DNA from 3 places in the Ectobacillus sp. genome. Region 1 is predicted to be linked to each of the others. Evidence: riboswitches for the same ligand, from Rfam matches in the RefSeq annotation. Region 1 holds a riboswitch; each other region holds the start of a gene.
What was found. A riboswitch is a leader RNA that binds a small molecule or an ion and turns the genes downstream of it on or off. The one in region 1 is predicted to bind S-adenosylmethionine.
Positions count from the first base shown of each region.

Region 2: linked by a shared signal. The riboswitch ahead of AC11ZT_RS00455 (O-methyltransferase) and the one ahead of AC11ZT_RS04700 (MetQ/NlpA family ABC transporter substrate-binding protein) in region 1 are both predicted to bind S-adenosylmethionine.
Region 3: linked by a shared signal. The riboswitch ahead of AC11ZT_RS13445 (homocysteine synthase) and the one ahead of AC11ZT_RS04700 (MetQ/NlpA family ABC transporter substrate-binding protein) in region 1 are both predicted to bind S-adenosylmethionine.

Region 1 is NZ_JBXKMX010000097.1:69-8,080, reverse strand. Features, by position in the region: gene AC11ZT_RS04730 (ABC-F family ATP-binding cassette domain-containing protein) at 1-402, shown strand, start outside; gene AC11ZT_RS04725 (peptide ABC transporter substrate-binding protein) at 939-2,600, shown strand; gene AC11ZT_RS04720 (class I SAM-dependent methyltransferase) at 2,709-3,425, shown strand; gene AC11ZT_RS04715 (hypothetical protein) at 3,493-3,807, opposite strand; gene AC11ZT_RS04710 (hypothetical protein) at 3,937-4,704, shown strand; gene AC11ZT_RS04705 (aldo/keto reductase) at 4,792-5,781, shown strand; SAM riboswitch class I at 5,946-6,051, shown strand; gene AC11ZT_RS04700 (MetQ/NlpA family ABC transporter substrate-binding protein) at 6,292-7,116, shown strand; partial or broken gene AC11ZT_RS04695 (M20 family metallopeptidase) at 7,132-8,012, shown strand, end outside.
Region 2 is NZ_JBXKMX010000009.1:939-8,950, reverse strand. Features, by position in the region: gene AC11ZT_RS00460 (MgtC/SapB family protein) at 297-998, opposite strand; SAM riboswitch class I at 1,241-1,354, shown strand; gene AC11ZT_RS00455 (O-methyltransferase) at 1,461-2,042, shown strand; gene AC11ZT_RS00450 (DUF4395 domain-containing protein) at 2,139-2,570, opposite strand; gene AC11ZT_RS00445 (M20 peptidase aminoacylase family protein) at 2,682-3,845, opposite strand; gene ssuE (NADPH-dependent FMN reductase) at 4,376-4,909, shown strand; gene AC11ZT_RS00435 (ABC transporter substrate-binding protein) at 5,237-6,331, shown strand; gene AC11ZT_RS00430 (alkaline phosphatase family protein) at 6,321-7,160, shown strand; gene AC11ZT_RS00425 (ABC transporter permease) at 7,340-8,012, shown strand, end outside.
Region 3 is NZ_JBXKMX010000295.1:419-8,430, forward strand. Features, by position in the region: partial or broken gene AC11ZT_RS13430 (peptide MFS transporter) at 1-907, opposite strand, end outside; gene AC11ZT_RS13435 (acyl-CoA thioesterase) at 1,146-1,673, opposite strand; gene AC11ZT_RS13440 (AlbA family DNA-binding domain-containing protein) at 1,790-2,614, opposite strand; SAM riboswitch class I at 2,809-2,918, shown strand; SAM riboswitch class I at 3,019-3,135, shown strand; gene AC11ZT_RS13445 (homocysteine synthase) at 3,224-4,513, shown strand; gene AC11ZT_RS13450 (alpha-helical endospore appendage domain-containing protein) at 4,876-5,733, shown strand; gene AC11ZT_RS13455 (hypothetical protein) at 5,885-6,388, opposite strand; gene AC11ZT_RS13460 (alpha-helical endospore appendage domain-containing protein) at 6,422-6,745, opposite strand; gene AC11ZT_RS13465 (alpha-helical endospore appendage domain-containing protein) at 6,960-7,283, opposite strand; gene AC11ZT_RS13470 (alpha-helical endospore appendage domain-containing protein) at 7,629-7,955, opposite strand.

The DNA of each region.
Region 1 (8,012 bases):
CGCCAATTCTCCCCTGAAGATGAATCAGAAAGCTTCTTACGTGGATTTTTAGGTAGAATGCTCTTTTCTGGTGAAGAAGTAATGAAAAAAGCAAAGGTTCTTTCTGGAGGAGAGAAGGTCCGCTGCATGCTTTCCAAAATGATGCTAAGTGGTGCGAATGTATTATCCCTAGATGAGCCCACGAACCACTTGGATTTGGAATCAATTACAGCATTAAATAATGGGTTAATTGCTTTCAAAGGAACGATTTTATTTACGTCTCATGACCATCAATTTGTTCAAACTATAGCAAATCGTATTATTGAGATTGGGTCCAATGGTATGATGGATAAACAAACTACGTATGATGAATATCTTGAAGATGCGGATATTCAAAAAAGAGTAGAACAATTGTATAACTAAATAGGATATTCAATATGACTTCAAAGTACTATTCATAATTGGTATAATAACTAACATATTTGTAATTACCGAAAGCAGACCTATTAACGGTCTGCTTTCTTTATTAATATAGAGAAAAAAATTATGAATTCGATTCATAACATGAACACGGAAGGGGAATAGTATACATTGTAAATGTTGATAGTATCTAGAGGTATCAGACATATAATTAGACCATATCTTCTATAATTCATGCAAGAAAATAATTCGGAATTAATCGAAAAATATTATATTACGTTTTTTGTAATAAAAGGATATAATATACAATAAGTGAATTGATTGTATATATGATTTCCTTTTTATAGTAAAAATGTGATAATTAATATGTAAAATCGACAAAAATGTATTATTTTTAAAATACTACTTTACAAATCTCGAGAATTTAGTAAAATATGTAGTAATAGAAATTTTCAGAAAATTTTACTAGTAGAATTATTGTGAGATATAAGAAAATTTCTATTTGACAAAGGATACATATAATCAAGGAGGGTACACGAATGAATAAGAAAAAGATCACAGCTGTGGTTGCACCTGTGCTTGTTGCCAGTTTGGCATTAAGTGCTTGTGGTACAAAAGATAACAACACAGCAAACAGTGGCACAGGAAAGCTAGCTGCAAAGCAAGTATTGAATTTGACGGATAGTGCAGAAATTCCTTCTATGGATTCTACGCTGGCAAAGGATCAAGTTTCCTTTATCGTTTTGAATAACGTGATGGAAGGTCTTTACCGTTTGGATAAGGATCAAAAACCAACTCCAGGGGTAGCAGAATCGTATACAAAGAGTGATGACGGTAAAACGTACACATTCAAACTTCGCAAAGATGCGAAATGGTCTAACGGCGATCCTGTCACTGCAAAAGACTTTGTTTATTCTTGGAAACGTGCGGTTGATCCTGCGACAAAGGCAGAATATTCTTATATCATGTTTGATATAAAGAATGCACAAGCAATTAATCAAGGGAAAGCATCACTTGACACATTAGGTGTAAAGGCGATTGACGACAATACATTAGAAGTACAATTGGAAAATGCAGTTCCATATTTCCTTGAATTAACTTCGTTTGGAACATTCTATCCTCTTAACGAAAAATTCGTGAAGGCGCAAGGAGATAAATTTGGTTTAGAAGCAAGTACTACATTATATAATGGACCATTTGTACTATCTGATTGGAAACATGAACAATCTTGGTCATATAAGAAAAATGATCAATACTGGGATAACAAAACAGTAAAATTAACAGATATTAACGTAAACGTTGTAAAAGATGTTGCAACTGGTGTTAACTTGTATGAATCAAACCAAGTAGATCGCGTTAGACTATCTTCAGAATTCGTAGATAAGTACAAAGGACAAAAAGACCAATTTGTTACAGAACAACTTGCATCAACTTATTTCCTACGTTTGAATGAAAAACGTAATGGAAAAGATACACAATTAGCAAACAAAAACTTGCGTAAAGCAATCTCAATGGCATTTGATAAAAAAGGACTAGCTAACGTAATCTTAAATGATGGTTCTGTGGCTGCAGATTACCTAGTTCCTAAAGATTTAGTTAAAGATTCTAGCGGTAAGGACTTCCGTGATAATAAAGGAAATCTATTATCAACGGATACAGCAAAAGCAAAAGAATACTTTGATGCTGCTAAGAAGGATCTTGGCACAGACAAAATAACATTAGAATTCTTAAACTATGATACAGAAACTGCTAAGAAAACTGGTGAATACATTAAAGATCAATTGGAAAAGAATTTACCAGGTTTAACAGTTAACATCAAACAACAACCATTCAAACAAAAATTAGAACTTGAATCAAAACAAGATTATGAATTTTCATTAGCTGGCTGGGGTGCAGATTACCCAGATCCAATGACTTTCCTAGATATGTTCGAAAGCAAGAATGCTATGAATGAAATGAGTTATTCTAATCCTGCATACGATAAAATTATCAATGATGCTAAAACTACATTGCTTGCAAATCCAAAAGATCGTCTAGATCAATTGGCTAATGCTGAAAAACTATTGTTAGACGATGCAGCTATTGCACCAATTTATCAACGTGGTGATTCCTATGCGCAACGTCCGTATGTAAAAGGTATTGTAAAACATAACTTTGGCGGCGACTACTCTTACAAATGGGCTTATGTAGAAGAACACTAAAATTTATATGTTTGTAAAAAACAGGGAGTGCTTACTCCCTGTTTTTTTGTGCACATTTTTCTTTTCGATACATAGTAATAGTAGGAGTTTAAAATAAGGGTGATTCATGTGGAAAATCTGTATTTAGATTTATTGGCACAACTTGGTGTAAGTAGTGCACATCCAGGAGGCTTTTCTCTAACCACCCACTTACTAAGCCATCTCCCTCTCTCTTCGCAATGCACTGTATTAGATGCAGGTTGTGGCACGGGAAGAACGGCTATATACATTGCGAAAAAATATGGGTGCCAAATGGTTGCAATTGATTTAAACCCTACTATGGTTGTGAAAGCGAAACAAAGTATTTTGCGAGAACGTGTAACAATCTCTCTTCTACAAGGCACCGTGGAAGCACTTCCATTTAAAAGTGGAACATTCGATGTTGTATTGTCAGAGTCAGTAATTGCATTTACAAATGTACAACAAACAATTGCAGAACTTAGGCGTGTCATACGACCAGGTGGATATTTAGCTTGTATTGAGATGTGTGCGGAACGGCCGTTCGATGACGAAGAACAAAGTGAACTTCGTGGCATATATGGTACAAAGGAATTTTTAACAGAGCAGCAGTGGTATGATTATTTGCAGCAATCCGGTTTTTCTGATATAAGAATGGTTGAGGGGAGTACGATTGCTAATATGGCGCACAGGGCAAAGGAAGTGCCAATTTGGGACGTTTCTCCAACGATTCCCCCTTCTTATTTGGAGTTATTGGAAAAACATGAAAAAATCTTAACAAAATATCAACACGTACTTGGTCATCGTTCATTTCTATGTAGAAAATAAAGGAATTCTCCCTCAGTAAAGTGCATGTCCTCACTGAAGGGAGTAGTTTACATAATTCTTGCGATGATTAAAAAAAGAATAAGGCTGCGAGTGTAATGCCGAAAATAAATCCAAAGGCAAGTTCCAAACCAAATTCGCCATAGGAATCATAGCCATATCCACTATATCCGGTCTTGTCATAGCCATAATAATCTTCATCACTGTATCTTGGACCGTAGCCAAAACCACCATTGTATGGTCGCTTGCTAATGGGCTCAATCCAAACAGACTCCTCTGTAATTTTCGTGATTTTTCCTACATGGAGGCCTCCTTCTATATCATGAATGCGCACAATTTTGCCATTGTATTGATGGCAAAGATGATAACAATCTTGCTTGTTCATCTTTTTTCCTCCTCTCATTTAAGCTACTATATAGTATATGGACTTGCTATAATAATGTTTGTGTATCTAACTATGTATGTGTCCACTTTTTTAATAGGAACCATCATCTGCATAGAAAGGAGGATTTAAATGCATCCAAGAAGTAAGGGATTTATAGCAATTATACTTATTTGTTTTCTTAGCATGTTAGTAGGCGGGTGTGCATCTGGACAAGCACATATTACGGTTCATGAAAATGGAAGCGCTGATGCGGATTTAACATTTGGACTAGAGCAACAAGTCAAAGCATATATTGGAACTTACAATCCATTTACAATGCTAGAAGATGAATTACACAATAATGGGTTTGTAATCAAGCCATTTGAAAGCCAAAGTGAGTTTGGTTTTCAGGCGTCGAAGCATTTGGAGAGTATTGGACTTGAACCAAAACAATCTGGTGTTGCTCATGCTGCAACTAAAGCAACACTTGAAAATAATGAATTTATTTCGTTTCATACAGAGCAAGTGGATAAGTATTTTTATTCGGTGTATTACGTTACGGGAAAACTGAACATTTCAAGCTATTATAATAATTTATTACAAGCAATAAACAAGCAATTTAAGGTTGCTCAGTCTGCTCCATCATTTGTAGCGAGTCAAATTAGACAAAACCTTGATTTGCGTGTGAAAGTATCTCTCCCTGTCAAAGCGATTACTTCAAATGCGAATAATGTATCGTTTGATGGGAAGGATTTGGAGTGGCAAATTGATCCTACTAGTGAAAATACAGTGACAATGGCGATTACTGTACCTAATGTCCAGCATATTATAACGGTAGCTGGTATCGTTCTCGTTTTCCTAATCGCCCTTATCCTATTTATCAAACGAAGAGCAGGAACGAAAAATCAAATTTCGTAATGCAAGAGATAATTGTTTAAAGTGCGCTCTTTCGGTCACTTATGCTATGCTTATTTGTGCATACACAATTGAAATGAGGGGAAACAAATGCTGAAACAAACGGCTATACCGCTTCGAACACTCGGAAAAACAGAATTGGAGATTTCCGCACTTGGTCTTGGATGTTGGCAATTTAGTAAAGGGAGCGGTATGGTAGGTCGGTTTTGGCCAGCTTTATCGCAGGACGACATTCGTAGCATTGTCAAGACTAGTTTACAAGGTGGAATCAATTGGTTTGATACCGCTGAAGTATATGGAAAAGGGCAGTCAGAGGAAGCATTAGCAGAAGCTTTGGTAATGCTTGGTGAAGAAGCAAAGGATGCTCTCGTTGCAACGAAGTGGTGGCCACTATTTCGATCTGCTAGTAGTATTACTTCTACAATCGATAATCGGATACATGCTTTAAAAGGCCGCACAATAGACTTGTATCAAATTCACCAACCCTATGCACTTTCAAATGTTCGCTCGCAGTTAATTGCAATGGCTTCGCTCATAAAGGAAGGAAAAATCCGTTATGCAGGCGTAAGTAATTTTAATGAATCAAAAATGAGGGAAGCTCATAAGGTTTTGCAGGAGTTCGGATACCCACTTGCCTCGAATCAGGTGAAGTATAGCCTACTTGATCGTCGCATTGAGAAAAACGGTATTATGGATGCTGCTAAAGAGCTAGGCATTACGATTATTGCGTATTCTCCACTTGAACAAGGAATATTATCGGGCAAGTTTCATAAAAATCCAGAACTTGTGAAAAAAATTACAGGACCTCGGAAATATTTATCCTATTTCAAACCTAGCGGTCTTGCAAAAACAAAGCCACTTATTGATCTTCTAGATAATTTAGCTTTAGAATATAACGTAACAACCAGTCAAATTGCATTAAATTGGTTAATTCATTTTCACGGAGACACAGTAGTGGCGATTCCAGGAGCATCAAAGATTCGACATGCAGAGGAAAATATCGGGACGCTTGGATTCAAATTATCGGAACAGCATCTTATTGAGATAGATAGGATGTCAAAGCAGGTAACTGCCAATTAAAATCGGAATACGATTTAACGAAAGGCACCTACTAGGTGTTCTTTTTTTATGCATATGATAAAATTCATTTAAATCCGATAAAAATAATGGGTGAAAACTATTGACTTTCTTTTACAAAATTATTAGAATAAAGACACTCTACAAAATATAATAAATTTTCCTATTTCTTATCAAGAGAGGTGGAGGGACTGGCCCTATGATACCTCGGCAGCGGATTCTCTTTGAATACTGTGCTAATTCCAGCAAGCAAAAGTGCTTGGAAGATAAGAAGAGTTTATAAATGTTTTCATATTTTTGTTAACATTTCAACCTCTTTCTATTTTCTAGAAAGAGGTTTTTTATTTGTAGTAGGGGATTACTTCACGTAAAGAAGCGTTGGATTATTACATGTACATAGTTAAAAAACATGGATTCCGTCAACCTACCATACCCTACTGCATGTGAACTATGGAAAATAAAAACGAGTTAGAAGTATCATCAGACTCACTCAAAAGGAAAAGGGGATTAACTATGAAAAAACTATTATTCGTTCTAGCTAGCATTCTACTAATCGTAACCGGATGCAGTAACAAAACATCTACAACTCAAGAAAAAACAATCAAGGTTGGTATTAGTGGATCTGACACACGTGTTTGGGATTTTGTTAAAGAAAAAGCAAAAAAGGAAGGTATTAATATTGAAATCGTCAAATTTTCGGACTACATTCAACCAAATCTTGCACTTAGCAATGGTGAAGTAGATGTGAATGCTTTTCAAACGGTGGCCTATTTCAATACCTTTAAGAAAGATCGTAATTTGGATCTAACAGCGATTGGAACGACAGTACTTGCGCCTTTAGGCTTGTATTCTAAAAAAATAAAGAGTGTGCAGGATTTGAAGAATGGGGATCAAATTGCAGTGCCGAATGACACAACGAATTTAGGACGTGGACTTATTCTTTTAGAAAAGGCAGGAATTATAAAGTTAAAGCAAGGTTTTGATGGTAAAGGTGGATTAGAAAATATTGTAGAAAACCCTAAAAATTTAAAAATAACTCCTGTGGCTGCTGGGCAAACCCCTCGTGCTATGGATGATGTTGCAGCTTCCATCATAAACAATGGTATTGCAGTTGATGCTGGATTTAACCCAACTAAAGATCCGATTTTTAGGGAAGACGAAACAGCTAAACCATATGTAAACATCATTGCGGCGCAAACGAAGCGTAAAGATGATCCAGCATTGAAAAAGTTAGTAGCGATTTATCAAACAGAAGAGGTTGCGAATTTTATTAAAGAAACATATAAAGGGGCTCAAATTCCAACATTTATTCCTATAAAGGATATTGAAAACTTGTAAAAAGGGGATGCTAATATGTCTGTAATACAAGCGGAAGAACAGCGTAATAGAATTATTGAAAATATCAATAGAGCAGAAGCAATATATATTGATACAAGTCATATTATTCATGACAATCCTGAAATTGGAAATCAAGAACATTTTGCTTCTCAAACCTTACGTGCTCTATTAGAGCAGGCTGGGTTTGAAATTACAAAAGATATTGCAGGACATGAAACAGGTTTTATAGCAAGGAAGCGATCTGGTAAACCAGGTCCTACCATTGGATATCTAGCTGAGTACGATGCACTTCCTGGTCTTGGTCATGCGTGTGGACATAATATTATAGGAACAACTAGTGTGGCAGCTGCAATTGCTGTAGCTGAGGTTATTGATGAGACTGGGGGAGAAATCATTGTTTTTGGCACACCTGCAGAAGAGGGGGGACCAAATGGAAGTGCAAAGGGAAGTTATGTAAGTGCTGGATTGTTTAAAGATGTGTCTGCCTGTTTAATGATTCATCCTCATAATAAAACGTCAACAACGAGTGAATCGCTTGCAGTTGATCCATTTGATTTTCACTTTTACGGTGTCCCGGCGCATGCAGCTGCATGCCCAGAAAAAGGGATAAATGCATTAGATGCAGTTCTATCTTTATTTAATGGTATAAACGCGCTTCGTCAACAATTATCAGCTGATGTTCGTATTCACGGTATTATTACGAATGGCGGTGATGCACCCAATATTATTCCAGCTTACGCATCGGCACGTTTTTTCATTCGTGCAAACACGCGTGTAGCATGCGAGAGAGTAACTGAAAAAGTGTTTAATATTGCAAAAGGAGCAGCACTTGCTACTGGAGCAACTTTAAAAATCGAGCAAACCCAGAACAAAATTGATAATCTATTATTAAATTC
Region 2 (8,012 bases), on a different contig from region 1:
TTGCTCCTTTTAGTATGATGAATTTAACGAATCAATAATTTTATCTCGCAGTAACGTGGATTTTGATCACCACTTCAAGGTTTTAGTAAAACGAAACTAAGTAGGGGAGGCCTGTAAATTATTATGAAAAACTTAAGGTGAATATAGTGTTTAACCTTTTGAATTTGTAATCGGAGATGATGAAATATGAATACTTGGGGCCAAATGTACAATCCACTACATAACAGTTGGTTTTCCCGGTATGGTAATGAATCCAAAGAGTGTAGTGAGGGAAAAAATACTGTTATCAGTACTTCTTAATCTCCCTCTTGCTCGGAAAGGGTTTTCCATCCAATTGCAGTAACGTCGTGTTCCAGACTCAGCTTACCAACAATTTGTTCTATTAAAAGGGCTTTCGATTTATCGCTATGAAGTAGTGCTCTTACGGATACTTTGTTTCCACTTTCGATTTCTTCACTGTACAATTCTTGTAACGCTAGTCCTTCTGATAGTACCATCCGAGATAGTGCTTCTCGAATGCTTGCTTCATGTTCATCCAAGCAGGATACTGTAATTTCATAGAATAGATTTTCTTGAGAAAGATCCTTTGACTTTTTATTCATAAATAATGCAACTGGACGAAGGAAGATATTTGCTAACACGACACCTATAGCACCTATAATGCTTACTTTTATAAAACCTGCTCCAACTAACGTTCCTATGGCTGCAGAACACCATAGTGTAGCGGCTGTATTTAATCCTCGAACAGTAAAACCTTCTCGCATAATAACTCCTGCACCTAAAAAACCGATGCCGCTAACCACTTGGGCAGCTATTCGAGTTTGGCTGTTATCTCCTGGCGTCAAAACCGATAAAATGACGAATAAACATGCTCCAAGTGAAACAAGAGCATTTGTACGTATTCCGGCCATGCGATGTCGCCATTGACGTTCTGTACCAATACATGCACCAGCGAGTATAGCTAACAACAACCGAATGGTCATGTCTTGCCAAGGCATATGTATCATCTCCATAAAATATTTTATTCAAACAAGGAAAAGAACAGTATCTCTCATCAATACCCGTATTATGAAGGAATGAGTCAGGTGACGTCAACTATTATCAAGCTTGTGCTAGACTTATCATACAAATAATATATATATTTGTATAATATTGACTAATAGGTTGAATGGGTATATTATTAAGCTTAAATTAATAGTTAGTGTATTGTACATGTAATTTTTAAATCATGAATATGAAATTCTTATCTAGAGAGGTGGAGGGATAGGCCCTGCGAAGCCTCAGCAACCCCTAGTACGTATAGGAAGGTGCTAATTCCAACAGAGTAACTTTTGTTTGCTCTGAAAGATAAGAGGTCGAAAATGTGAGCTCGTGGCCTCTTATAATAGAGGCCACTTTTTATTTTTTTACACGTCATTTTCGTGCTAATAACGAGATTCATTGGAAAGGAGTTGTTTAATATGGAGAAAGAGACTTTGATGAAATCACCAGATATATACGATAAAATTGTGGCACATTCGAAATTATTAGGATTCCATCAGTCGTGTGACACGAAAACAGGATTTTTATTAAAAGGGCTAGCAGCGTCAAAAGCACATGGAACATTTTTAGAGCTTGGAACGGGAGCTGGTGCATCTGCAGCTTGGATTGTTGACGGAATGGATCAAGATAGTACACTCATTTCCGTGGACATCGATCCTGCACTCCAAAAAATAGCCCACACGTATTTAGGAGACGATAAACGCGTCACATTTCGTTGTGAAGATGCAGCTATCTTTATTCGTAATATGGAGGAGACGTTTGATTTTATTTTTGCAGATACATGGCCAGGAAAATTTGAACTTTTGGATAAGACGTTAAATCATTTAAATGTAGGTGGATTTTACGTTATTCATGATTTACTTCCTGATATGAGCGTGCCTGAGGAGTACCGTGTGAAAGCACCAAAGCTCATACATAAGTTACGTGAAAGAAGTGATTTAGTTATAACAGAAGTAGATTGGGGGACTGGTATTCTTTTAGCGATTAAGACAACTGAATAGATTGCTTCTTTGATTATGTAATGCATCTAACGTAATGTTAGTTACAGGAACAAAAGGCTATAAAAATAATCCCTCCATATAGAAGGGATTATTTTATTAAGATTGTTTTATAGATTTCCGATAACGGTATTGTAACCATTGATATCGAATAAAGCAACCAATACAAAAACCAAGAATTGCTACAAATGCAGCAATAGCAACCATTGTTGTAAAGATATATGCTACAAGCGTCCAGTTTGCAAGATAACTAATTAGTCCACCAGCTAAGCATGCAACTGCAATAATTTGATTGAATTGTTGTTGATCCCAATCTTCAAGAGCATATTCGGACGGTTTTTTTCTTAAAAATAATTTTGCCAAACGCATTACCGGATTAAATTGAAAGAATAGACCCATAAGACCTGCAACTAATGGGAATGCCAGCAACCATGCTTCACCAGAAATCCATGTCGCTACTACGCTTATTACGATAACCCATTGATTCGTTCTAACTAGAGGACGAGGAATAGACCGAACTGTTTGTGACATTTTATTCATACCTTTCGTATAGGGAATATATGAATTTTACATCTTTTTTTATGATTTGTGAAGTGTTTTGTTTTTTGTATGTCGGACTTTATAAATCAAACTCTATCCTTTTTATGATGAGTGAAAATCGTTACTGTTGCTCAATCCCAGTAGCGCTTTTTCTGCTAAAGTTGCGAAATAATGGGCGGTGATAGATAGAGCACGTTCATCTAAAGTGAAAGAGGGATGATGCCATTCTTCGGTACCAGACGTCCCCATAAAAACGAAAAAGCCTGGAACCTCCCTTTGGTAGTAGGCAAAGTCTTCTCCTGCCATTGAGGGCTGCGGATCTACAATAGAAAGTCCATTTAAAGTTGCTGCATTTTGGCATAATTCCATAAGTAGAGGATCATTTTGAATAGACGGCGGTCCTGGATACCAATGAAACGTTGTTACCCCTCCCAATGCAGATGCAACCCCCAGAATAATTTGACGAATTTTTTCAGGAATGGTGTTGCGTACATCGTCTTGAAAGGTTCGAACAGTACCTTCTAATGTAACAGTTCCGGGAATTACATTCCATGTGTTTCCTGCATGGAGGTTTGTTACACTTATTACCGCACTATGAAGGGGATTTATACTTCGACTGACGATGGATTGCAAAGCTAAAATGATGTGAGATGCTGTCACAATTGGATCGATTCCTCTATGCGGAGCAGCTGCATGAGTTCCTTTTCCATCGATTTGAATTTCAAATCGATCTACACTGGCCATTAGTGGTCCTTCTGTAATCCCAATTGTTCCTACAGAGAGATCTGGCTTGTTATGCAAACCAAAAATAGCAGTTACATCGTTTAGTAGTCCTGCCTCTATGACGTCTTTAGCTCCACTGCTATTTTCTTCTGCTGCTTGGAAGATAAATCGTACGGTACCTTTAAGATGTTTTTCTTTCTGTTTTAATAAATAAGCAGCACCTAGGATGGAAGCGGTATGAAAATCATGACCGCAGGCGTGCATCTTGCCAAGGTTTTTTGAAGCGTAAGGAAGATTTGTTTCTTCAGTAATCGGCAATGCATCAATATCTGCACGAAGAGCAATAACAGGTCCGTTTCCCTTGATTTCTGCTATAACACCTGTTTCGAGCGAAGATGGCAATATAGATATATCAGCATCTTCTAGTAGTTCTCTAATGTAGGCTGACGTTTGAAATTCTTGCCGCGATAGTTCAGGGTGTTCATGTAAATGTCTTCGGATTTCCACTAGTTTATTTTGCAAATGATGAACCATGGCTTGCAGATTCGTTTTAGTCATATATATCCGCCCTTTCACTTTGGTTAATCCTCACATACTATTAAAACTTTTGTACGAGAGTTTATTTTCTTATAAAAATAAGGCACCTATCCATTTTCTAACTCGGTAGGTGCCTTTGGTAATCCAATCAGCATTTATAAAAGTATATACATAATAATCTCATAATTCTTATAAGTCAAGATGGATTTATGTTTATATAGTGTTCTAATAGAAACAATGATTGATCTGAAAAATAGCATTGACAACTTATCTAAATCAATTTATATTGAATTCAATGATTAAAACCAATTAAACAAATGTGTAATGTATATTATAAGTCAAATAGCAGTTTACATTTTTAATAGAAAGCTAGGTTTCGCGTAACTCGAAACATACAAAATGCTGATTGGAAAACCAAAGGCGCCTGTTTATTAGGGGTCTTTTTGATTTTTTTCGCTAGCAGTAGGTAAGGAGCAATTATCTCATATATAGAAGAAAACTGGCTTTTTAATAATAAATTCGTAGGAGGATTTCAAATGGGGCATATCATTTTAATTTCTGGTGGGGTATCAAAAAATTCGAGAACGGCTAGGGTGATTCATCATATTGCATCCTTTATTGAGGAGCGTAAAGGAAGTTCGCAAACTTACGAGGTAACTGATTTTCGCGCTGAAGATGTATTATTTGCAAACTTTGAAAGCTTAGCTATACAAGAATTTGCTACGAACGTACAAAATTCGAGTGCAGTTATTATTGCAACACCAGTTTATAAGGCGACCTATACTGGAGCGTTAAAGGCGTTGCTAGATTTATTGCCGCAAAATAGTTTAAAGGGAAAAGTAATCATCCCCATTGCAATCGGTGGTACCCTTAATCATGTTCTTAGTATTGAATATGGCTTAAAACCTTTAATAGGAGTACTGGGCGGTGAGCATGTGCTTGCTGGAACATTTATTTTGGATGAATATGTATCTGCAGATGGATCGATTACGGATTCCTATACAGCAGAACGTTTATATACGTCAGTAAAAGAACTTTTATTATCTACTAGTCTAGTTCCAAAAAAGTAAATGCATTAACTTTATATTCTAGGAGAAAATTTTTTTTAGAAATAGGACAGATAGTAAGTTATACATTAAGAAACAAGCTAGGATTTTTCATAGAGAACAAGGGACGATTCTATTAGGATCGCTCCTTGTTTTTATTTTGTAAATGGGTAATGCATGTAGTTTTACATATATAAAGAAAACAAATAAAAAAGAATCATTTACAAACTATTTACGCAACTCTATTTAAAATTAATATTTGTTTAATATCACTTTTACTTTGTTTGTTTAGTATTTTAGTTGTTAAACAAACAAAAACAAAAACAAAACAAAAATGGGAGGCACGTTCCGATGAATTTCAAATCTTTACTTAAGATTGGAACAGCAGGGGCACTATCTATATCATTACTGGTTGCATGTTCAACAAAGCAAGCTGAACCTGCAAAAACAACAGACACAAAGGTTTCTTTGGAAGACATTACAAAGAAAGCAAAAGAAGAAGGTATGGTTACTTCAATTGGTATGCCAGATTCTTGGGCAAACTGGAAAGGTACTTGGGACGATTTGCAAACAAAATACAGTATCAAACATACTGACACGGATATGTCGAGTGCAGAAGAACTTGCAAAGTTTGAATCTGAAAAGGATAATGCAACAGCTGATATCGGAGACGTTGGTATCGCATTTGGACCATTAGCAAAACAAAAGGGATTAACACAACCTTATAAACCATCTCACTGGGATGAAATTCCTTCTTGGGCTAAAGATGAAAACGGAGATTGGGCAGTCGCTTATACAGGTTCAATCGCATTTATTACAGATAAAACAAAAGTGAAAAATCCTCCTAAATCGTGGAAAGATCTTGAAAATGGTGATTATAAAGTAACAATTGGAGATGTACTAAAGGCGAACCAAGCGCAATTTGCAGTACTAGCAGCAGCATTTGCAAATGGCGGAGATGAAACGAATATTAAACCAGGTATTGATTTCTTTGCTAAGCTTGCAAAACAAGGACGCCTTAAAACAACGGATCCAAAAGTAAACACGCTAGAAAAAGGTGAAGATGCAGTATCTATCGTTTGGGATTTCAACGGATTAAATTATCGTGACCAAATTGACAAAAACCGCTTTGACGTAGTAATTCCGCAAGAAGCTTCTGTTATTTCTGGTTACACAACAATCATTAACAAGTATGCAAAACATCCAAACGCAGCAAAACTTGCTCGTGAATATATCTTCTCTGATGAAGGTCAAGCAAATCTTGCACGTGGATATGCACGTCCAATTCGTGAAAATGTAAAATTACCAGAAGATGCAAAGGCAAAACTTCTGCCAAGCGATATGTATAAGAACGTAAAACCTATTAAAGACTTTAAGGCTTGGGAACAAACGACTAAAACATTAATGCAAACTTGGCAAGAACAGGTGTTAATTAATGTCAAATAAGCTCATCTTTATTATGCTAGACGGTCTACGCTATGACACAGCCGTTTCTCAAATGGGATATGTACATCATCTCGTTGAAAAAGGATTTGCTGCAAGATATAAAGTGGAATCAGAATTACCAAGTCTTTCTCGTCCACTTTACGAAGTACTCTTAACAGGTACACCAGCATACAAAAATGGTATTACTACGAATCAAACGGTTCGGTTGTCACATGAAGAAAGTTTGTTTCATTTGACAAAGAAAAACGGTTTAAAAAACGCATCAGCATCGTATTATTGGGTGAGTGAACTTTATAATAAAGCACCTTTTAATCCAGCAACAGACAGAATACAACTAGATAGTAAGAATCCTATTGAACATGGTATTTTTTACTGGGAGGATCATTATCCAGATTCTCATCTTTTCGCGGATGCTAATTATTTATTGCAAGCCTATCATCCAGATTTCTTGTATGTACATTCAATGAATATTGATGATGACGGACATAAATATACGGCTGATTCAAAGGGATATCGAAATCGGGCTATTGCAACTGATATTCTTTTAGCAAGTGTTTTGCCAAGTTGGATGAAAGCCGGTTATCAAATTATTATTACAGCTGATCATGGAATGAATGATGATGGACAGCATGGCGGAACGACCTATGCAGACCGGGATGTCCCTTTGTTTATCATTAGTGACCGTGTACAAGCAGGAGTCCATGATGAAGTGATTCCGCAATTACAAATCGCGCCGCTCGCATGTGAATTGCTGTCAATCCAACCATCCGTATCTATGCAGCGTTTATCTTTTCCTTTTGTTAACGAAACATCATTCATCGAAGATTAGACGTACATATTGGTTTATGTCTGAATCGATATGAGAATGTTAAGATAAGAGAAGTCAAGTAAGTTGCAAGAATGAGTTCATTTCGTGAGGTGACGCAAAAAGGGATCTGTTTCTCTCTTTTCACGTCACCTTATTCTTTATAAATATGTTTGTTCAAAGCGTTGAAGGGAGTTTTTATATTGAAGCGAATCAATGGAATGCTCGTGTATAGTATCGTACCGTTCTTTATTTTCGTTATTCTTTTTTTATTGATTCCACTTTGCTTTATGCTCTATGGAAGTTTTCAAGAGGATGGAGGCACAGGGTTCACATTGAAGCAATACGAGGAAATATTTAAGAATCCCTACTATCATCAAGCCTTTCAAAATAGTATTCTTATTTCTTTTTCGTCTAGTCTCATTGCTATTATAATAGCCGTATTTGCAGCATACTCGATTACACGCTTTTCAAAAACGATACAAGATCGAATTCTAATATTTGCTAACCTAACTTCCAACTTTGCTGGTATTCCATTAGCCTTTGCTTTTATTGTATTGTTAGGAAATAGCGGCTTGTTTACGATTCTTTTTGAAAAATTAGGGCTTTCTGTATTTCAATCGTTTAATTTATACTCCTGGACCGGGTTAGTGCTCATTTATGTTTACTTCCAATTACCGCTAGCTGTCATGTTGCTTTATCCCGTATATCAAGGAATTCAAACACAATGGAAGGAAGCGGCATCTTTATTAGGGGCTTCTACGTTTCAATTTTGGTTTCGGATTGGAGTGCCTATTATGCTCCCAAGTCTGGCAGGAACATTTAGTATTCTATTTGCTAACGCAATGGGTGCCTATGCATCGGCCTATGCACTTA
Region 3 (8,012 bases), on a different contig from region 1:
CAGCTGCCAGAAAGAGCGGAATGTAGGCGATAATGCGTGAGCGCTCTTCTGTTGTCGTTTTTGGACTGCGATACATTGTAATGAAATAAAGAGCTGGAATCACGAATCCTAAGATAGCGACAAGATTAATAAACGATTTAATCGTTAACGTTCCAGTTTGGATTGCGATGATAAGTAAGATAGCTAGAATAACAATAGCAGAACCAAATTGTATGATTACTTTTTTTCTTTCCTTCGCTGAAAGCGGGTTTGGAATAACTGTGCCGGCTAGTCCAAGATTCTGTTTTTTTGTGAAAATAAAGACTAGTAATGCGAGGAACATACCAATAGCGGCAATTCCAAAGCCAAGATGGAAATTATAACTTAGCCCAACCGTTCCGACAACGAGCGGTGAGAAGAAGGCGCCAAGGTTAATGGCCATGTAAAAAATACTAAATCCTGCATCTCTGCGGGCGTCTTTAATATCATACATTTCTCCTAATGTTGTAGAAATGTTTGGTTTTAATAACCCCGTACCTAGAACAATTAACACCATTGAAACAAAGAACATCGCCATGCTTCCAGGTATTGCTAAAGCGATATGACCAAACATGATTAAGATGGCGCCGTAAAATACCGATTTTGATGCGCCGAATAAACGATCAGATAACCAGCCGCCGATAATTCCTGACATGTATACGAGAGAGCCATATACAGATGCAATAGCAATCGCGGTCTGTTGGTCAATCCCTAATCCACCTTTTGAGACTTCATAGTACATATAGTATACAAGAAGAGCTTTCATTCCATAATAAGAAAATCTCTCCCAAAATTCTGTGAAAAAGAGTGTAAATAGTCCCTTAGGATGTCCAAAAAAACCATGTTGAGGGACACTTTCCACAATTTTCTGTTTATTTATAGCTGACATAATACAATTCCTCCTTGAAAACAATATTACTATACTAATCTGATAGTTGAAACTTGTCAATCAAATTAATGCTATTCCTGTTATATGTAGATAAAATTTAAAATAACTAATAATTATAAATAAATAAAATTTTCTTAATATAAAAATATAAGTAAGCTATTTATATAAAAATAATTTTTCAGTTAAAATAAAACAAAAAAAATAGACCATCATGAAATGGTCTATTCCGAACTATGTTTTAAAAAATATTATTCAATGTAATATTTATATTCCCATTTATAAATTCAGCTAAACTTTTACTATGCTGTCTGTTTTCTATTCTTCTTGTAGCTCGTTCTATTGCAGTTTTGTGCAAGAATTTTTCTTCATTCGTTTCAGGAATGACGGCTGCTACTTCAGTTGGTTTTCCGTCTTTTCCGATTGCAACGAAAGTAAGGAAGCTTGTTGCTGCAATTTTATGTTCGCCTGTCAGTAAGTTTTCAGCAGTAATTTTTACGAATACTTCCATAGAGGTTCTGCCTGTCCATGTTACATATGCTTCTAAGCAAACCGCATCGGCTTTTGTAATTGGATTTAAAAAGTCAACAGAGTCTGTGGATGCTGTAACCGTAAAATTTCTAGAATGTCTTGCAGCTGCTATAGAAGCAACGTCATCAATCATGTACATCAAGCGTCCTCCAAACAAGGTATCATTATTGTTCGTATCATTTGGAAAAACACGACTTGTTTTAATAGATTTACTTTCTTTGCAATATTTAGGTTCCAATTCATCTACACCTCTTTCTGATATATGTAATATTTGAAAATTATAACATTTTTAATAGTGATTGACAATTATTATGACGCTTGGCTAAAGCATCTGTATGGTTATATAACCAGCAATTAGTGTTTTCTCTTTTTTGTTGAAGGGTGCTCGATTTGAAAGTGATCCAGAAGTGTGTGAACGACTTTGGATACTTCAGCTATATGATTTGATAATGTATCAAGTTTCTCATTCGTATTGTGTGATACAGAAGTAGTATCATCTGAATGGTTACTCACATTTTCAGCAATAGACGAAATATCATTTAACTGACCGTGGACACGATGGCTAATGTCCTCTAAGTCTGCCCAAATCCCTTTCATATCTTGATCTATCTTTTCTTTAATGCTCTCAAGATTTTGGTTTAGGATGTTTACTTGTGCTTTTGTTTGTTGTAAATTATCATTTAACTCTTTCGTAGCGTTCTTAAAACGGTCAATAAACGCACTGCCTTGTAGCTCTAAGTACATATCTAGTAGTTTTTCCGGTGTAATCGGATTGTTTCTTCCGTCACCACGAATTTGATAGATTCCTTTGTTTGTACAATACGGTTTATAGGGGCCGCTCGGAATTTCGATTCGGTAAAATGGTTTATCAGTGTTTTCATTTTCTATAAATACTTCAACGCCCACAGGAGGGCGACATTCCCCTGCTTTTGAGAGGAGCGTTAGCTTTTCTTTATCGCCAATTGGACATCCATAGATTGAACCGTGCTGTTGCCCATTTGCATCTATTCCTTCATCGACGCCAACAAGAATCGTGCCTCCAACGGGAGAGTTTGCAAAGGCTACTAAATCTTCGGGTTTAATTCCCTTCATCTCTCGTTTAAAGTCAACATCGTAACCTTCTTCTTTACTTAATAAATGAATTGCTTTTTTACTTATAGATTGAGAATTGCCGGTCAATATAAATACCTCCTACGCGAGCGTCCTGCATTACCTATATGGTATCATATAGTTTTTTTGATAGGTATTAATGTCTGATTCATCAATAAAAAGCTTTATTTCTATTCTATAATTGAAAATTTAAACGTCAATGTTTCAAAAATATTTTGACATTTCTATTTTTTCAGTTTATAGTATATATCAATAACAGAATAAACTTATCCAGAGTGGCGGAGGGACTGGCCCGATGAAACCCGACAACCAGCATTTTTATAGAGTGTAGTGGTGTCAATTCCAGCGGATTGAAAAATCGGATAGATAAGGAACGATAGCAAATTTTAATGCAATTTCATTGCTTATTAAAGTTAATTATGCTGCTTTCCTTAAGGAAGGCAGCTTTTTATTTTCAAAAAAATTGAATTTATTTCTCATCAAGAGAGGTTGAGGGACTGGCCCAATGAAACCTCGGCAACCTTCAGGGATATTTTTCTGAAAAGGTGCTAATTCCATCGCTTTGTATAGTAAGAAGCGAAAGATGAGAGAGGGTAATCTTGCGTTTTTAGACCTCTTTCATCAGTTTTAATGAAAGAGGTCTTTTTGTATACAAATTAAATTAGAAAAGGGGATATTATGATGAGTGAAAGAAAATTAAGCTTTGAAACATTACAAGTACATGCAGGTCAGGTTGCGGATCCAACTACAGGATCACGTGCTGTTCCTATTTATCAAACGACTTCTTATGTGTTTAATGATGCCGATCATGCAGCGAATTTATTCCAATTAAAAGAACCAGGAAACGTGTATTCAAGAATCATGAACCCAACGCAAGATGTGTTTGAAAAGAGAGTTGCAGAGCTTGAAGGCGGCGTAGCTGGACTTGCCACTGCATCTGGAATGGCAGCTATCTACTATTCCATCCTAAATGTTGCGAGCGCAGGGGATGAAATCGTAGCGGCAAGTACGTTATACGGTGGTACATATGAATTATTTCATTCAACACTTAGAAAAAGCGGAATCAATGTAATCTTTGTTGACCCAGATGATCCAGAAAACTTCAGAAATGCGATCACAGATAAGACAAAAGCACTGTACGCAGAAACGATCGGAAATCCGAAAATCAACGTGTTAGATATCGAAGCAGTAGCAACTATTGCGCATGAAAATAAGATTCCTCTTATCATAGACAATACGTTTGCAACGCCTTACCTTACACGCCCAATTGAATTTGGTGCTGACGTTGTTGTTCATTCTGCAACAAAATTCATTGGTGGTCACGGAACAACAATTGGCGGAATTATCGTTGATGGCGGTACATTTGATTGGAGAGCAAGCGGTAAGTTTCCTGACTTTACAACACCAGATAAAAGCTACAATGGATTAATCTATGCAGATCTAGGTGCTCCGGCATATGCATTAAAGGCTAGAGTTCAATTGCTACGTAACACAGGTGCAGCACTAAGCCCGCAAAGTGCATTTAACTTCCTTCAAGGTTTAGAATCGTTGTCACTACGCGTTGAAAGACATGTTGCCAATGCGAGAAAGGTAGTTGAATTCTTGAGTAATCATCCGAACGTTGCATGGGTGAATTATCCGGAATTAGAAGGAAACCCATACAATGCATTAGCGAAAAAATATTTACCAAAAGGTGCAGGATCTATCTTTACATTTGGTATCAAAGGCGGAGCAGAAGCAGGAAAGAAATTTATTAATAGTGTTGAATTATTCTCACTCCTTGCAAATGTAGCGGATGCAAAATCGCTTGTTATTCACCCAGCAAGTACAACGCATGCAGAGCTTACGGAAGAAGAGCAAAAAGCTGCTGGTGTTACTCCTGATTTAATTCGTCTTTCCATTGGTGTGGAAGGTATCGACGATATTATTTACGATCTACAACAAGCACTTGAAAAAACAGTAGGGTAACAACTTATCTAGAGTGAGCGGCATCGGCCATTCATTACTTTAGAATACACCCTTGTGTAAAGCGTCCTCACGTTTGTGTGGACGTTTTTTTTCGTTTTCTAAAATGACTTGAAAAAAGGCAAATGAAAGGAGGTAAAATAAGAGGTCTAGTAATCTCTACGATAGTACTTAACAACATGTCTACATATTCTGTATATTTCCTACAGATACTGAATTATAGTAACTTGATTCATTTATCCCTTACATATAATTACGCATTGAATATAAATAGAAATGTACAAGTAATAATATACAAATACAAAATGGAAACCTATGTGTAGAATAAGATGACTCAACGGTTTCCTTGAAAGGAGATTAATATTTTGTCTTTTCCAAATATCCCTAGTGTTACGCCGACGATTTCCCTTTCGACTAAACAGACAATTCCGTTGCTTTTGGCTTCCATTGCTTTTGAGGAATTAGCTCTAGCTCACATCATGAATGCGGAAGCAGAGAAGCTTCAATTTGTTCTTGGAACATTAACTCCTCCTAAAACTCCATTTTCTCCAACAACTGTATCCATAGCTGATCTTCTTGATATTGATACAAGTGTTCAAAAAACTCTTCGTGATGTTATCAAGAAGGAAATGCTGCTGGAATTCAAATTTGAAAACGTCCTAGATCTTATCGGAACATTACCAACATGTACGCCGGCAACAGCTTCTTTTAGCAATAACGCATCAATTACAAATATCGACCTTAGCAATACTATCCCATACCCGTCAACGATTGATGTCACAGGGTTACAAGGTTCTATTGCTAAAGTGACAGTTACTATTAATGACTTCTTCGATCCTAATAATACTTCACCATCACAAGGTCATCTTACACTGTTAGTTGTCGCTCCTGACGGAACTGCAGTTCTTATCTTTGCGGAGGCAGGGAATAATAGTGGTAGTGGAGGTACTCCAAGCGCTACCTTTACAATTGACGATGATGCGGCAACTGTAATACCACAAAGTGGTCCAGTTCCTTCTGGTACGTTTAAACCAAGCGTCTATACTAACTTTAATTTAGATTCACCTGCACCACAAACAGCACCATATCCTACAACATTAAGCACATTTGTTGGTAAGGTTCCAAATGGTACATGGAGTCTTTTCGCATTTGATGAATTTGGCGGCCATGGAATGGAAATTCGTGGCGGTTGGGCATTAACGATTACTACTGCTTGTCTTTAGGTATTATCTTTAGAGAAAAAAGTTGCTCTAAAATGAAATAGGATAAAGCTCAGATTTAGTAGATCTGAGCTTATTGAATTCCTTAGGGCCCTGAACGGATAGTAAAAATAAATGGAACTTAAACAGTAACCAACTATTAAATTCTTTATCATTAAGATTTATTTACTAACCACACTTTAGAAGGGTCATTATTTTCCTTCCATTGATTAGGAGTCATAAAAAATTGTTTTCTTCTAGTTTCTAGATATAAAATACTTCCGATTGTTTCATCGATAATTTTGTAGTTCGGATGAACTTGTTTCAGTTTATTATTTATTTCACATAATAAATCCTTTGTCTTTAGGAGTCTCTCATCAAAATCCTCTTTGGAAATACGAGGCATTGCTTCTATTTGGGTATGAGGGCAAGTATGTTCGACAATATACAAAGTCTTTCTGAACAAAATCCCTTCTAAGTCCGCAATACGTTGTAGCATCGGAACAATATGAGCTTTAATGATTAATGCATCATCATTTTTACATGTATTTTTCGTATTATATTTAATGGCAATCAATTCATCATGTACAGAATGCAAATACTTGTAAACAGAACGCTCCATATGGAAGATTGACCTTAAGGAAGATACATAGTTTTTTTCATCAAATAGATAGAACAACACCTTCCCCCCTTTACTCAAAAGAATATTTTTTTATCTTGATGAGTGACATTCACAGCATAAACCATTTGGTATTAAGTCCAATACATTTTCAAACTTTTTTAATAATAGCCACTCTTTCATTAGGACGGTTTCAACAAATCTTGTTGCTTCTCTGTTGAATTGGAATATTTCACAGTTGGTGGGATCTGTTGGAAAATCCTTGCATTTTCCAACGAAAGCTTGCATTTTTTCAGCTTCAGCGTTCAAAAGATGTGATAAAGCAATTTCTTCTAATGCTATTGATTCCAATAAATCTATAACGATTTCGTTATGATCGGGGCGATGGGGCTCTGCGGGTATTGTTGGCATACTCATGGTATAGCACCCTCCTTTTTTCAATTTACTTTTTATTTTATGTTCATCGTTTTTTTTTTGTTACAAATGCCCTGTAAAAATATGAGCTTGTCTCAAATATCGAATATGTCAAAGTTATAATAATCCCAGAAACTTGTGACGATTAACGAGATGAAGTCGAAAGCAGAAATTTAATGATACATAGAGGGATATTCTTATTCTTGTTTAAGTAACTCTATTTACGCTGCTGCTGATCAATAAGCTCTAAAATATTTTCAAACTTGAATTGCAGTAACATTTCCTTTTTGATTACGTCCTGAAGAGTTTTTTGAACACTATTGTCTATTTCGAGCAGATTGGATACAGACACCACTGGAGGAGAAAGTTTGGTCTGCGTGTGTAATGTTCCGAGAACAAATTGAATCTTTTCTGCTTCCGCATTCATGATGTGAGCTAGAGCCAACTCTTCGGTGGCAATGGAAGATAAAAGTAACTGTATAGCTTGTGAAGTCGTAATCGAGATAGTTGGTGTTATATTAGGTATATTTGGAAAAGACATCGTATCACCTCATTTTTTATTTAGTACTGTTTTAGTTTATTTTCTCAGTACTAAAAGTGATACAATTATTTTCCAGTACAAATTTTATGCCCATAAATGTTGCTTAGTTCAACTGATATGAATCAAATAATCAACTTACTGTTTTAAACTATAGTTTATACAGGTATGTACAGAGTTTCCCTTGTTGATATTTCAGTGGGTATTAAAGAAACCCCCTGTTCATCAGTCATAATGTGGTGAACAGAAGGTAGGAAGTTTTTAGATAGTCAAATTTAACATCCAATAGATAGTGGCAAATAATATCTTAATAACAAGAGCTCTTGAAAATGAGATGACAGAAGTGTTTTAAGGTAATGGAGTGATCGATATCAATTCAAGGACATTGTCAAATTTAAACTGAAGTAGCATTTCCTTCTTGATAACATCACGAAGAGTTTTTTGAACACTTGTATCAATATCAAGAAGATCAGCTATGGATACAGTTGTTTGAGAGAATGTAGTTTTAGGAGGAGGTAATGTTCCGAGAACAAATTGAATCTTTTCTGCTTCCGCATTCATGATGTGGGCAAGGGCTAATTCTTCAAATGCAATGGATGCCAAAAGTAATGGAATAGTTTGTTCTGTTTTAAGGGTAATAGTTGGCGTAACACTAGGAATATTTGGGAAAGACATTATATCACCTCACTTTCTTTCAGTTTCAATTACATTATATTGACAATTCTTATAAAC